2 regions of the Leisingera sp. XS_AS12 genome follow, and region 2 is predicted to be linked to the other one. Evidence: riboswitches for the same ligand, from Rfam matches in the RefSeq annotation. Region 2 holds a riboswitch; the other holds the start of a gene.
What was found. Region 2 has a riboswitch for S-adenosylmethionine ahead of AB9K35_RS16695 (peptidyl-tRNA hydrolase). Riboswitches for the same ligand answer to the same signal wherever they lie in the genome.
Positions count from the first base shown of each region.

Region 1: it holds a riboswitch for S-adenosylmethionine, as region 2 does, so the genes downstream of both, metZ (O-succinylhomoserine sulfhydrylase) here and AB9K35_RS16695 (peptidyl-tRNA hydrolase) in region 2, are expected to answer to the same signal.

Region 1 covers NZ_JBGFGM010000107.1:162,250-167,112, forward strand. The annotation lists gene AB9K35_RS14805 (hypothetical protein) at 1-422, opposite strand, end outside; gene folE2 (GTP cyclohydrolase FolE2) at 654-1,757, opposite strand; gene metZ (O-succinylhomoserine sulfhydrylase) at 1,886-3,076, opposite strand; SAM riboswitch at 3,136-3,214, opposite strand; gene AB9K35_RS14820 (DUF726 domain-containing protein) at 3,352-4,419, shown strand; gene AB9K35_RS14825 (glutathione S-transferase N-terminal domain-containing protein) at 4,320-4,863, shown strand, end outside.
Region 2 covers NZ_JBGFGM010000111.1:49,746-54,608, reverse strand. The annotation lists gene AB9K35_RS16715 (ABC transporter permease) at 1-151, shown strand, start outside; gene AB9K35_RS16710 (hypothetical protein) at 166-627, opposite strand; gene AB9K35_RS16705 (site-specific DNA-methyltransferase) at 665-1,390, opposite strand; gene AB9K35_RS16700 (NYN domain-containing protein) at 1,547-2,080, shown strand; SAM-I-IV-variant riboswitch at 2,150-2,273, shown strand; gene AB9K35_RS16695 (peptidyl-tRNA hydrolase) at 2,455-2,931, shown strand; gene AB9K35_RS16690 (hypothetical protein) at 2,921-3,478, shown strand; gene AB9K35_RS16685 (hypothetical protein) at 3,616-4,023, shown strand; gene AB9K35_RS16680 (hypothetical protein) at 4,177-4,863, opposite strand, start outside.

The DNA of each region.
Region 1 (4,863 bases), on a different contig from region 2:
CGAGCGGGCTTTGCCGTGGTGGACTCGCTGGTCGCGGACGTGCCGGTCGCGGTTTTGGTGGTTGCGGTTTTATTGGTCGCAGTTTTGGAGGACGCAGTTTTGCGGGGCGCGCGCTTTACTTCAGCGGCCTTGGCTGTCTCGGCCTTCGGCCGGTCCGACGGCTCCACGCTGGTCTCGGCGGCGCGGCCAGCCTCGGTCGGCGTCGGGGCCGTCGTCTCCTCTTGCGGCGCGGCAGCCGGGCCACCTTGCAGCAACCGCTGCTGCGCCGCCATCAGGCTCTGCGCCACGCGCAGCTGATGAAACGGTGCCTGTACCGCCAGTTCCGTGGCCTGCCGCCACAGTTTCAACTGGAAACCCGCCGCGGTACCGGCCCATTCATGCGCTCGCATCGCCATCCCGGCCATCTGGTGAAAACCTGTCATCTGATACTCCTCGCTTGCGGCGTCAGCTGAAGAACCGGCCCCTCAGGCATCCGGTCCACCAGCCCGGCTGGGCGCACAGGCGCCCTCCCCCAAAGGTCGTTTCAGGGGATTCGCTCACAAGGCTAACATGATATTCTGCACGGCAGCATAAAAAATGCGGCAGCGCAGCATTGGACGTGGCAGTGTCCTGCCTACGCCCTGATAATCACCGCAAGGGCCGACCGCCGACGGTCAGCCCTTGTGGATCAGGCTGGCAAACAACCGCGGGTCCATGCTGGTTGCCTTGAACAGTGCGCCCTGCGTCAGGACGCTGACGGCGTCATGGCTGTGCAAGCTTTCCTGGTGGCTGGCAATGACCCGGAAATCGCCGATCCGCGCATCGCCCTGCAGGGCCTCGCAGAACAGCCGCGCGGCATCCTCGACAAAGATCGGGTTGGCGGCGTTCAACTCTGCAAAGGCCTGCTCGTCCTCGCGCTTGACCATCACCTGCGTCTCGGTGGGCACCGCCTGGCGGCACAGCTCGATGAGATCCTCGAACCACAGGCAGCCCGCGTCCGGCTCGACCTGCACCGAGATCCGCGCAACAGAGCGCTGAGAATGCGGCGTTGCCAGCTGCCCGCGGGCCTGTCGGGCATGCTCAGACAGTTCCAGCGAACAGGGGCACGTCGAGGAATAGACGTAGTCGAGGTGAATGATCTTTTCGCGCACGCCGTCATGGTCCACCAGCTCCAGCGCGAAATCGTAATACTGATACCCGCTGAGCCCCGACCGCAGGCTCTGCACCTTGACCGGGAAGGAAAACCGCATCTGCAACCGCGCATCCGGGCTGTCGAGATCGCTCAGGTAGTCGTCCAACGCCGCTGCCATCACCTCGAAGCTGAAGGTGCGCTCGGCGTGCTTGTAAAAACTGCGCATGATCCGGGACATGTTGATGCCCTTCTTGCTGGCGTCCAGAGACACTGTGCCGGTCACGCTGGTTTCGAGCATCAGATCGCCATTGTCGCGGGTGTGGAACCGGATCGGCAGGCGAAAGTTGGAAATGCCAACGTGCTGGATCTGCTCCTGCGCGCCACGGATCAGGCTGGTTGGCCCGTTCTGCAGATCCGGCAAGGACGCGCGATAGATGTCGTCCGCGTTGAAATCCTCAGGATAGTGCCGCGACAGATCCGGGTAGTTGGCCGTCGCGCGCTCGGGCAGCAGCCGGGCCACCGCCGGATCCAGCTGGGCGATCTCGGTTTCGGTCGCGGTCCCGGCCCAGGCGCGCAGCACGTCCAGCGCGGCGGCGGCGGCCTCACGATCCGGGGTTTGTGCGTTGTCGCGGGTGTGAATGTTCATCGGCGCGTTTCCCTACTCTGGCAGGCGCCCGGCGGCGCCTGCAGACAATGCAATTATACCTTTACGCCGCAAAACTCAAAACGGATCAGTCAAATGCGGCAAAACCTGCGCCTGAACGGACGTTCGGCTCACCCCTGCGCCGCCTCAAGCGCCTGCGTGAGGTCGGCAATCAGGTCGGCTGCATCCTCCAGCCCGACCGACAGGCGCACCAGCCCCGGCGTGATCCCCAGTTCGGCCTTCAGCTCATCGCTGAGCCGCTGGTGGGTGGTGGTCGCGGGATGGGTGGCGATGGATTTCGCATCGCCAAGGTTGTTGGAGATCACCGGGATCGTCATCGCGTTCAGAAAGCGGAAGGCCGCCTCCTTGCCGCCCTTCAGATCCAGCGACAGCACTGTGCCGCCCTTGCCGCCCAGCTGGGTCTGCACCAGCGCGTTTTGCGCATGGCCCGGCAGCCCCGGATAGATCGTGCGCGCCAGGGCCGGATGCCCCTCCAACGCCTCGGCAATCTTCAGCGCGCTGTCGGCCTGGGCGTTCACCCGCAGGGAGATCGTCTCCAGCCCCTTCAGCAGCACCCAGGCGTTGAACGGGCTCAGCGAGCCGCCGGTGTGCTTCATGTAGGGTTCCAGCGTGCCGCGGATGAAGTCCTTGGTGCCCAGCACCACGCCGCCCAGCACCCGGCCCTGGCCGTCGATATGCTTGGTCGCGGAATAGACCACCACATCGGCGCCCTGTTCGATCGCGCGCGAGAACACCGGGGTCGAGAACACGTTGTCGACGATCACCAGTGCGCCCACGGCATGGGCGATCTCGGCCACCGCGGCGATGTCGATCACTTCCAGCGTCGGGTTCGACATCGATTCAAAGAACACCGCCTTGGTGTCGGGCCGCACCGCCGCACGCCACTGCTCCAGATCGGTGCCATCGACGAAGGTCACCTCGACACCATACCGCGCCAGGATATTTTCCAGGATATACAGGCAGGACCCGAACAGCGCCCGGGCCGAGACCACGTGATCCCCCGCCTTCAGTACCGAGGTCAGCGCGCCATTGACCGCCGCCATGCCCGAGGCCGTGGCAAAGGCGTCCTCCGCCCCCTCAAGCGCCGCGATGCGCTTTTCGAACATGTCGACGGTCGGGTTGCCGTAGCGGGCATAGATGAACTCGTCCGGGCCGGTTTCGACAAACCGCGCCTCGGCCTGTTCGGCGTTGTCGTAGACAAAGCCCTGCGTCAGGAAGATCGCCTCGCTCACCTCGTTGTACTGGCTGCGGCGACTACCGCCATGGACCAGCTTGGTGCGGGTGTTCCAGTTGTCGCTCATCTTCTGTCTCCTCGCGCCCGCGGCGCATAAAAAACCCCCGTTCGGCCAAGCGAAAGGGGGTCCTTCACGTCCTGACCTCTTTAGCGGGTATGTTTTACGTGGCCCGCAATCCGGTAACAAATCGCCACGATAGATGGCCCGCATGTACGCGCGCAGGCGCAACCAGTCAAGCTGTAGCAGCTGCGCCGTGCGTCATACGACCGTTACCGGATCGTCACCTGCCGGTCACGCCCCGGGGTTAGGGTTCGGCAAAATTCAGGAGCCGGGAGCCGAAGATGGCCTTGATCCGCATAAATGCCCGCGGGCAGACAGCCGAGCTGCACGGCTCTCCCGCACCGCTCGAGAGCCTGCTGCAGCGCGCCACAGCGGGTGACGGGCCGGTGATCGTGATGATTCACGGCTACAACTATCGCCCCGGCGGCCGCAGCAACTGCCCCCACCGCCACCTGCTCTCGCTCGAGCCTGCGCATCTGCCTTGGCGCGCACCCTCCTGGCCGCGCCAGCTGGGCTTCGGGCTCGGCCATGCCGACGAAGGCCTTGGCATTGCCTTTGGCTGGAACGCCTGCGGTACCCTGCGACAGGCCCAGGCCAGCGCGGCCCGCGCCGGGCAGGCCCTGGCACAGGTCTGCGCCCTGCTGCACCGGCAGGATCCGCGGCGGCCGGTGCATGTGATCGGGCATTCGCTGGGGATCGAGGTCGCCCTGGAAATGCTGCACCATCTGCCGCAGGGCGCCATCGGCCGCATCATCTCGCTGTTCGGGGCCAGCTTTCAAAGCCGCACCGCAACCGCCCTAGACACGCCCGCCGGGCGCTCGGCCGAGTTCATCAACATCACCAGCCGCGAGAACGACCCGTTCGATTTTCTGTTCGAACGGCTGACCCGGCTGCCGACGCGTGGCGACCACGCCATCGGCCATGGTCTCAATGCGGCCAATGCCGTCACGCTGCCGCTGGACGACGCGGACACGCTGAGCCATCTGCGCACGCTGGGCTATGCCATCGCCCAGCCACAACATCGGATCTGCCACTGGTCGTCCTTCACGCGCCCCGGCACGCTGCGGTTTACCGCCACCTGCTGCGCCAACCACAGGAGACGCCCCTGCAACGCCTGCGCCCGGCCTGCCCGCCGCGCTCGGCACGCCGCTGGTCACGGCTGTTTGCGCTGCGCCCCTTCGCCGCCCCCTTGCCCGCCTGGCACCAGCTGTGATCCTCTAGGCGCACGGCAACGAGCAGGAGCGCCCAGATGCAGTCAGCCATTCAACTCTACTACTGGCCCACCCCCAACGGCTGGAAGATCTCCATCGCGCTGGAGGAAATGGGCCTGCCCTATGACACCACGCTGATCGATATCGCCAAGGGCGACCAGTTCGCCCCCGCGTTCCTGGCGCTGTCGCCCAACAACAAGATGCCCGCGATCACCGACCCGGACGGCCCCGGCGGCCGCCCGGTGTCACTGTTCGAAAGCGGCGCGATCCTGATGTATCTCGCCCGCAAGACCGGGCGTTTCTACGGCAGCGACGACCGCACGCGGCTGGCGGTGGAGCAATGGCTGATGTGGCAGATGGGCGGGCTCGGGCCGATGGCGGGCCAGGCGCATCATTTCCTGAAATACGCGCCCGAGCCGCTGCCCTATGCCCAGGACCGCTACCGGGACGAGGTGGCGCGGCTGTACGGCGTGCTGGACCGGCAATTGGCGGACAACGAATATGTCGTCGGGCCGGACATCACCATTGCCGACATGGCAATCTGGCCCTGGGCCTCTTTGTGGGAAGGCCAGCAGCAGACCC
Region 2 (4,863 bases):
GCGGGGCTTTGCTTTTCTGAACTATTCACCCTGGTTCTCAAATATGTGGTACCCCGCTGCCGCGACCGGGGTCCTGCTTGTCGTTGGGCTGCTGGCAAGAAACAGCAGCGCAGGGCAGGGGGCGGCATCAGCCGGTCCGGGCAAGCCCTGAGCCCTGGCTGGCAGTCAGATCAGGATGATCGCCAGCACGACGCAGAGTAGAAGAATGCCGCGAGCAAGGAACGTGACGCGGCTTTGGAGCCGTCGGATTTCCTCATCCTTCGCGATGCTCTCCTGCAGGATCCGCTCTTCTCTCTGCCGCAGCCCCTCCCGTACCTTTTCGAGATCCGGATGAGCCCCCACACAGTGGCTCATCAAGCATTCATGTGCCACGGGATTAAATTCGCGGTGCAGCTTTAGGGAGGCGATCGCGAGGAGGCTGGCGGCCAGGCCGCGCAGATCGGATGGCGCAAAGCCCCCGCTGGAGGCTTTGCGCAGCCGGTTCTCAATATCGGCCATCGACCGCTCGGCGCGGTAGGCCGCATCCTGCTGCAGGGCGTCCATCTTCGGATCGCCGCTGGGGTGGTCCAGAATGCCATCGACCCAATAGGAGCCGAACGGGCCTGGTTGCGGGCTTCTTTCAGTCATGAGGGGTTGCTTTTCACAAATATCGTCCAGGAAGAGATCACTCGGCCGGCACTTCCAGGCCCTGGCAGATTGCGGCCCACTCCGCGTGCAGCCGCTCGCAGGATTTCTCGAACCAGACAGGATTGAGCTCGATCCCCACCGCCCGCCGCTCGGCGCGCATTGCGGCAACCAGGGTAGATGCGGAGCCTGCAAATGGGTCGAGCACAAGTTCGCCCTGGTTTGAGGAGTTTCGAATATAGTGGTCCAACAGGCGTAACGGTTTCTGGGTCCTGTGAAACCGGTTCTTGGGCCGCGGGCAGGCGAAGTCCTGTGTCGATCCCGGCATGTTGATCGTCGCCGCACGCCCCTTCCAGAGGTACAGGGTGAACTCTAGGTTCTTCATGTACCACCTGTTTCTGGTTGGGGCGCCTTTGTTCCAGGTCAGAAGGTTGTGCAGCTTCCAGCCCGCGCTAATGAAGGCGGCATGGGCATCGAAGACGTTCTTGTCATTGGCCATGATGTACGCGTCGCAGTGATCACGGCAGGCTGCGAAGATCGGCGCCGCCATCTCTTCCCAGGGCACGACTTCCATGAGCGTGCCGGAATTGTCGTATTGGTCGGACGCAAAGATGCCAGACATGACTTGCGCGTTCTTGCCGCCCCTTGTCAGCTTGTAGGGCGGGTCGGTCACAACGAGATCCGCCTTTTCCGGCAAGTTCCGGAGAACTTCCCGCGCATCGCCGAGGTAAAGCGTGCAGGGGCCTATGGTTTCAAAGGTAAGCATCGGATCTCCGGCCGCTTGTGCTGTTGTCCACATGATAGGCGCCCGTATGTGCGAAAAACAGAATTAAGGCATTCACCATCAACGGTTTTCCACATAGATTTCCTGGAGGGGCTGATCCCCAAAAAGACGAACCAAAAAATGAAAAAGGTCCCCAGGATGTTTTACAAAGATGATCGCATTGCTTTGCTGATTGACGGTGTGAACCTGCACGGCGCCGCGAAGGCGCTCGGCTTCGAGATCAATTACAAGCTGCTGCGGGAGGAGTTCATGCGCCGCGGCAAGATGCTGCGGGCGAGCTACTACACCTGTGTGAGCGAGCAGGACGACTTCCTGCCCCTGAAGCCCCTGACCGACTGGCTGCAGTATAATGGCTTCAACGTGGTGACGAAGACGTTCCGGGAATACACCGATCCCCTTGGCCGCAAGAAGAAAAAGGGCTCCATCGCGGTCGAGATCGCCACTGATGCGATGATGGTCGCACCGCATGTGGATCATGTCGTGCTGTTCTCCGGCGACGGCGATTTCCGCGCCTTGGTCAGCGCCCTGCAGGCGCAGGGCTGCCGCGTAACCGTTGTGTCGACCACAAGATCCGAGCCGCCGATGGTATCTGATGATCTGCGCCGCCAGGCGGACAACTTCATCGAGCTGTCGGATCTTGCCGATTTGATCGCCCGCAAACGCGACGACTGAGGTCGCGGCAAAAAGTGCGAAAAAAGTGCGATAGAAGGATTGACGCGCTGCGGCCGTTTGCATAATCTGATCCTGCATCACGAGGGGGCACGCTCCCCGCCAACCTGCCAGGCCCGGTAAGGTGGTTCCTCGAAAGAGACGATGCGGGCAAGATGGCCGCAGCCCCCTACGGCCGCCAATCCAAGGGTCACATTGAGAGGCATCAGCCTCGCACCGGAATTCTTGCTTGGGCGCAAGCCTCGGCACTTTGGACTAAGTCGCGGGAACAGCAGGGCGCCCTAACGTCCACGCCAGGCGGGTTCGACTCCCGTTAGTCTACCAATTCGCCCCTGAGGGGGCATGTGAGAGGAAAGACGATGAAGCGCATCCAGTAGATCCCTGCTGAGAAAGTTGCCCCGGACGAGACACTGCGTCTCTATGCGGTCCTGCGCGGCGACCTGATCATGTCGGAAGGCAAGTCCAACGCTCAAGCGGGTCATGCCTATGTCGATACGCTTCTCTCTTCCTTGTCTCACGGCAATACCGAACTGCGTGCAAACGCCGAGGGCTATGCCAGCCTGCGGCCGGGCACGAAAGTCTGTCTCGATGGCGGCTCTGAGGACCGTCTCGAGCTGCTCGCCAGCAAGCTTGACGCGGCTGGCATCCCCTATGTCCGTATCATCGATCAAGATCACATCGAGCCGCCGCATTTTGATGGCAGCCCGGTCCTGACCGCGATCGGCGCCGGACCCTTTACCCGCAGAGATACGCCCAAGTGCCTTCGCCGTCTGCCGATGTGGACGGGCGGGGCCCGTGGGGCTGCGCAATCCTTTGACCATCGGAAAACCAAGGAGAAATTTGATGAACAGTGATGTCAAAACGAAAGCCAACAGCAAGTACGAACTTCAGAAGCTGTTGAATCATGCTGGTTGCATCTCGGTCGGGCAGCTCGCCGGCATGGCGCACGCTTGCGCTGATGAGATCCCGCGCCGGGAGGCGAGCAACTTCATGGCTTCGCTTGGTGTCACCGGGTGGGGCGGATACCGGGGGCTGCGCCGCGAGCTGCGCGTGATGCTGCGGGAAACCGGACGCCTGCTTCATCATCTGAAGCTCGCCTTCCGCCAGGGGCAGAAGGTCAATGGCGGCTGCGGCGACCCGGCAACTGCGAGGCTGATCGACCACCACCGTTTGCGGTTCAATGCTCTGCTTGGTGTGCTCGCCTATGCGCGAGCGTGGGCGGCAGATGCGCGCCCGGCCGGCAGCCAGGCCGAGGCCCTTCTGCAGCAGCTGGCCAGAGCGGTTCGGGATGTGCGCGACATGAAAGACGGCCGCCTGCCAGCGTCCAAGCTTCAGCTGGAAGCGGCTGAGGCGCGTCTCGATCAGCTCGTTGATGCCGCCATTGTCCGGGCTGAGGTGTGAGACGGGCGAGTTTGCTGACTGCCCGGTCTGCAAAACCTGAAGGCGCGACCCCTGATAGCGCCCTGCGTTAACCGGGCTCTCCGGTTAGCGAAAATCAGAAACATGTACAGATAACCCAATCTCAGAGGATGAGACCCATGACCACTGAAAAGAAAACCCTGATGATCCAGCCGATCGCAGACGATGCGACCTGTGCTGATGTTGCCCGCCGCCTTTGCGCCAGCATGAATGACGGCCGCGGCCTGCTTCTGGCGTGGGGGCATCTGAACGAGGCGCCGGAGGTCTTCTTCGGGGAGACGCTTTCCCTGAGTAGCAAGGAGGCGTACCTGGCTTTCCGCGCGCTGCTGAAAGAGCACATCCGTTTCTTTGCGGCAGAGCAGCGCGAGTTGGCGAAGGCCATGCGGATGCCGGGCGGGAACGAGTTCGCGCAGGTGCGGCGCGACACCTACAAACGGACGATTACGATGCTCATCGAGATCAGGCGCGCTGGAAAGGTCTGGTCCGCGGGGCAGGCTGCGGCGCGGCGGAATGCAGAGGCCGCGTGAGGTCGTGCTGCCGAGCGTCTTTTCCCTTCAGTCGGCATGAGACCGGCTGAAGGGTGCGCCTATTCGGCCGCTGGCCGAGATCGGGCAGCCTGCGATCGGCCGTCCATTGCAATCCAGCATATCCAAGGGCGTATAGACCACGAATGAGAGGCCTCAGGAAATCTTCATAAGAACGAAGGAATGCTCCGACCAGGCGCGCCCGGCCAGGAAGCAAGCTTCCACTCCGCTCCTTTTGGCAATCTCCTCGAGAACCGGTTCCTCCGGGATTATCCCGTCGATGAGCTCTCTGCGGATTCCTTCCGCGCAGGGGCCGATGAGGTACTTGATATGCGGGAAGATTGTGTCCCAGTCCGCCGGGTCCTCTTTCTGAAGGCGCCCGCGGTGGACCAAGGCCATCTTGAGCCGTTCCGCAAATCGATCCGCCGCCAGCAGCTCCGGATCGCAGCCGCAACCGGACATGTCCCGCATGGCGCGGGCCGCCTCGAGAGCTCTTCGAACCCTGCCGCCGGCATCTCGACCGCGCTTTGGCTTTCCGTAGATCACATAGCCAGAAAAGGGGAGATCATCCCGATCGCAATGCAGTGCCCGGCAGATCAGGTCCGCCTCATCAGTGGAGGGGCGTGCCGCACCCGAAATCCAGTCTTTGACCAGGCTCTCAGGTACTATCATGGCAATCATTTCGCTTACCGCGCGCGCCAGCCCCTCGACGACTTGCCCGTATTCGCGGCCAAACCGATCGGCCCCAAGGGCGAGAATGCGCTCGCCGAAAGGGCTTGTTACCTGCCCGTAGGCTGGACCACGGTCCTCGTATTCCAAGAGGCTCAGGAAGCCTTCATCATC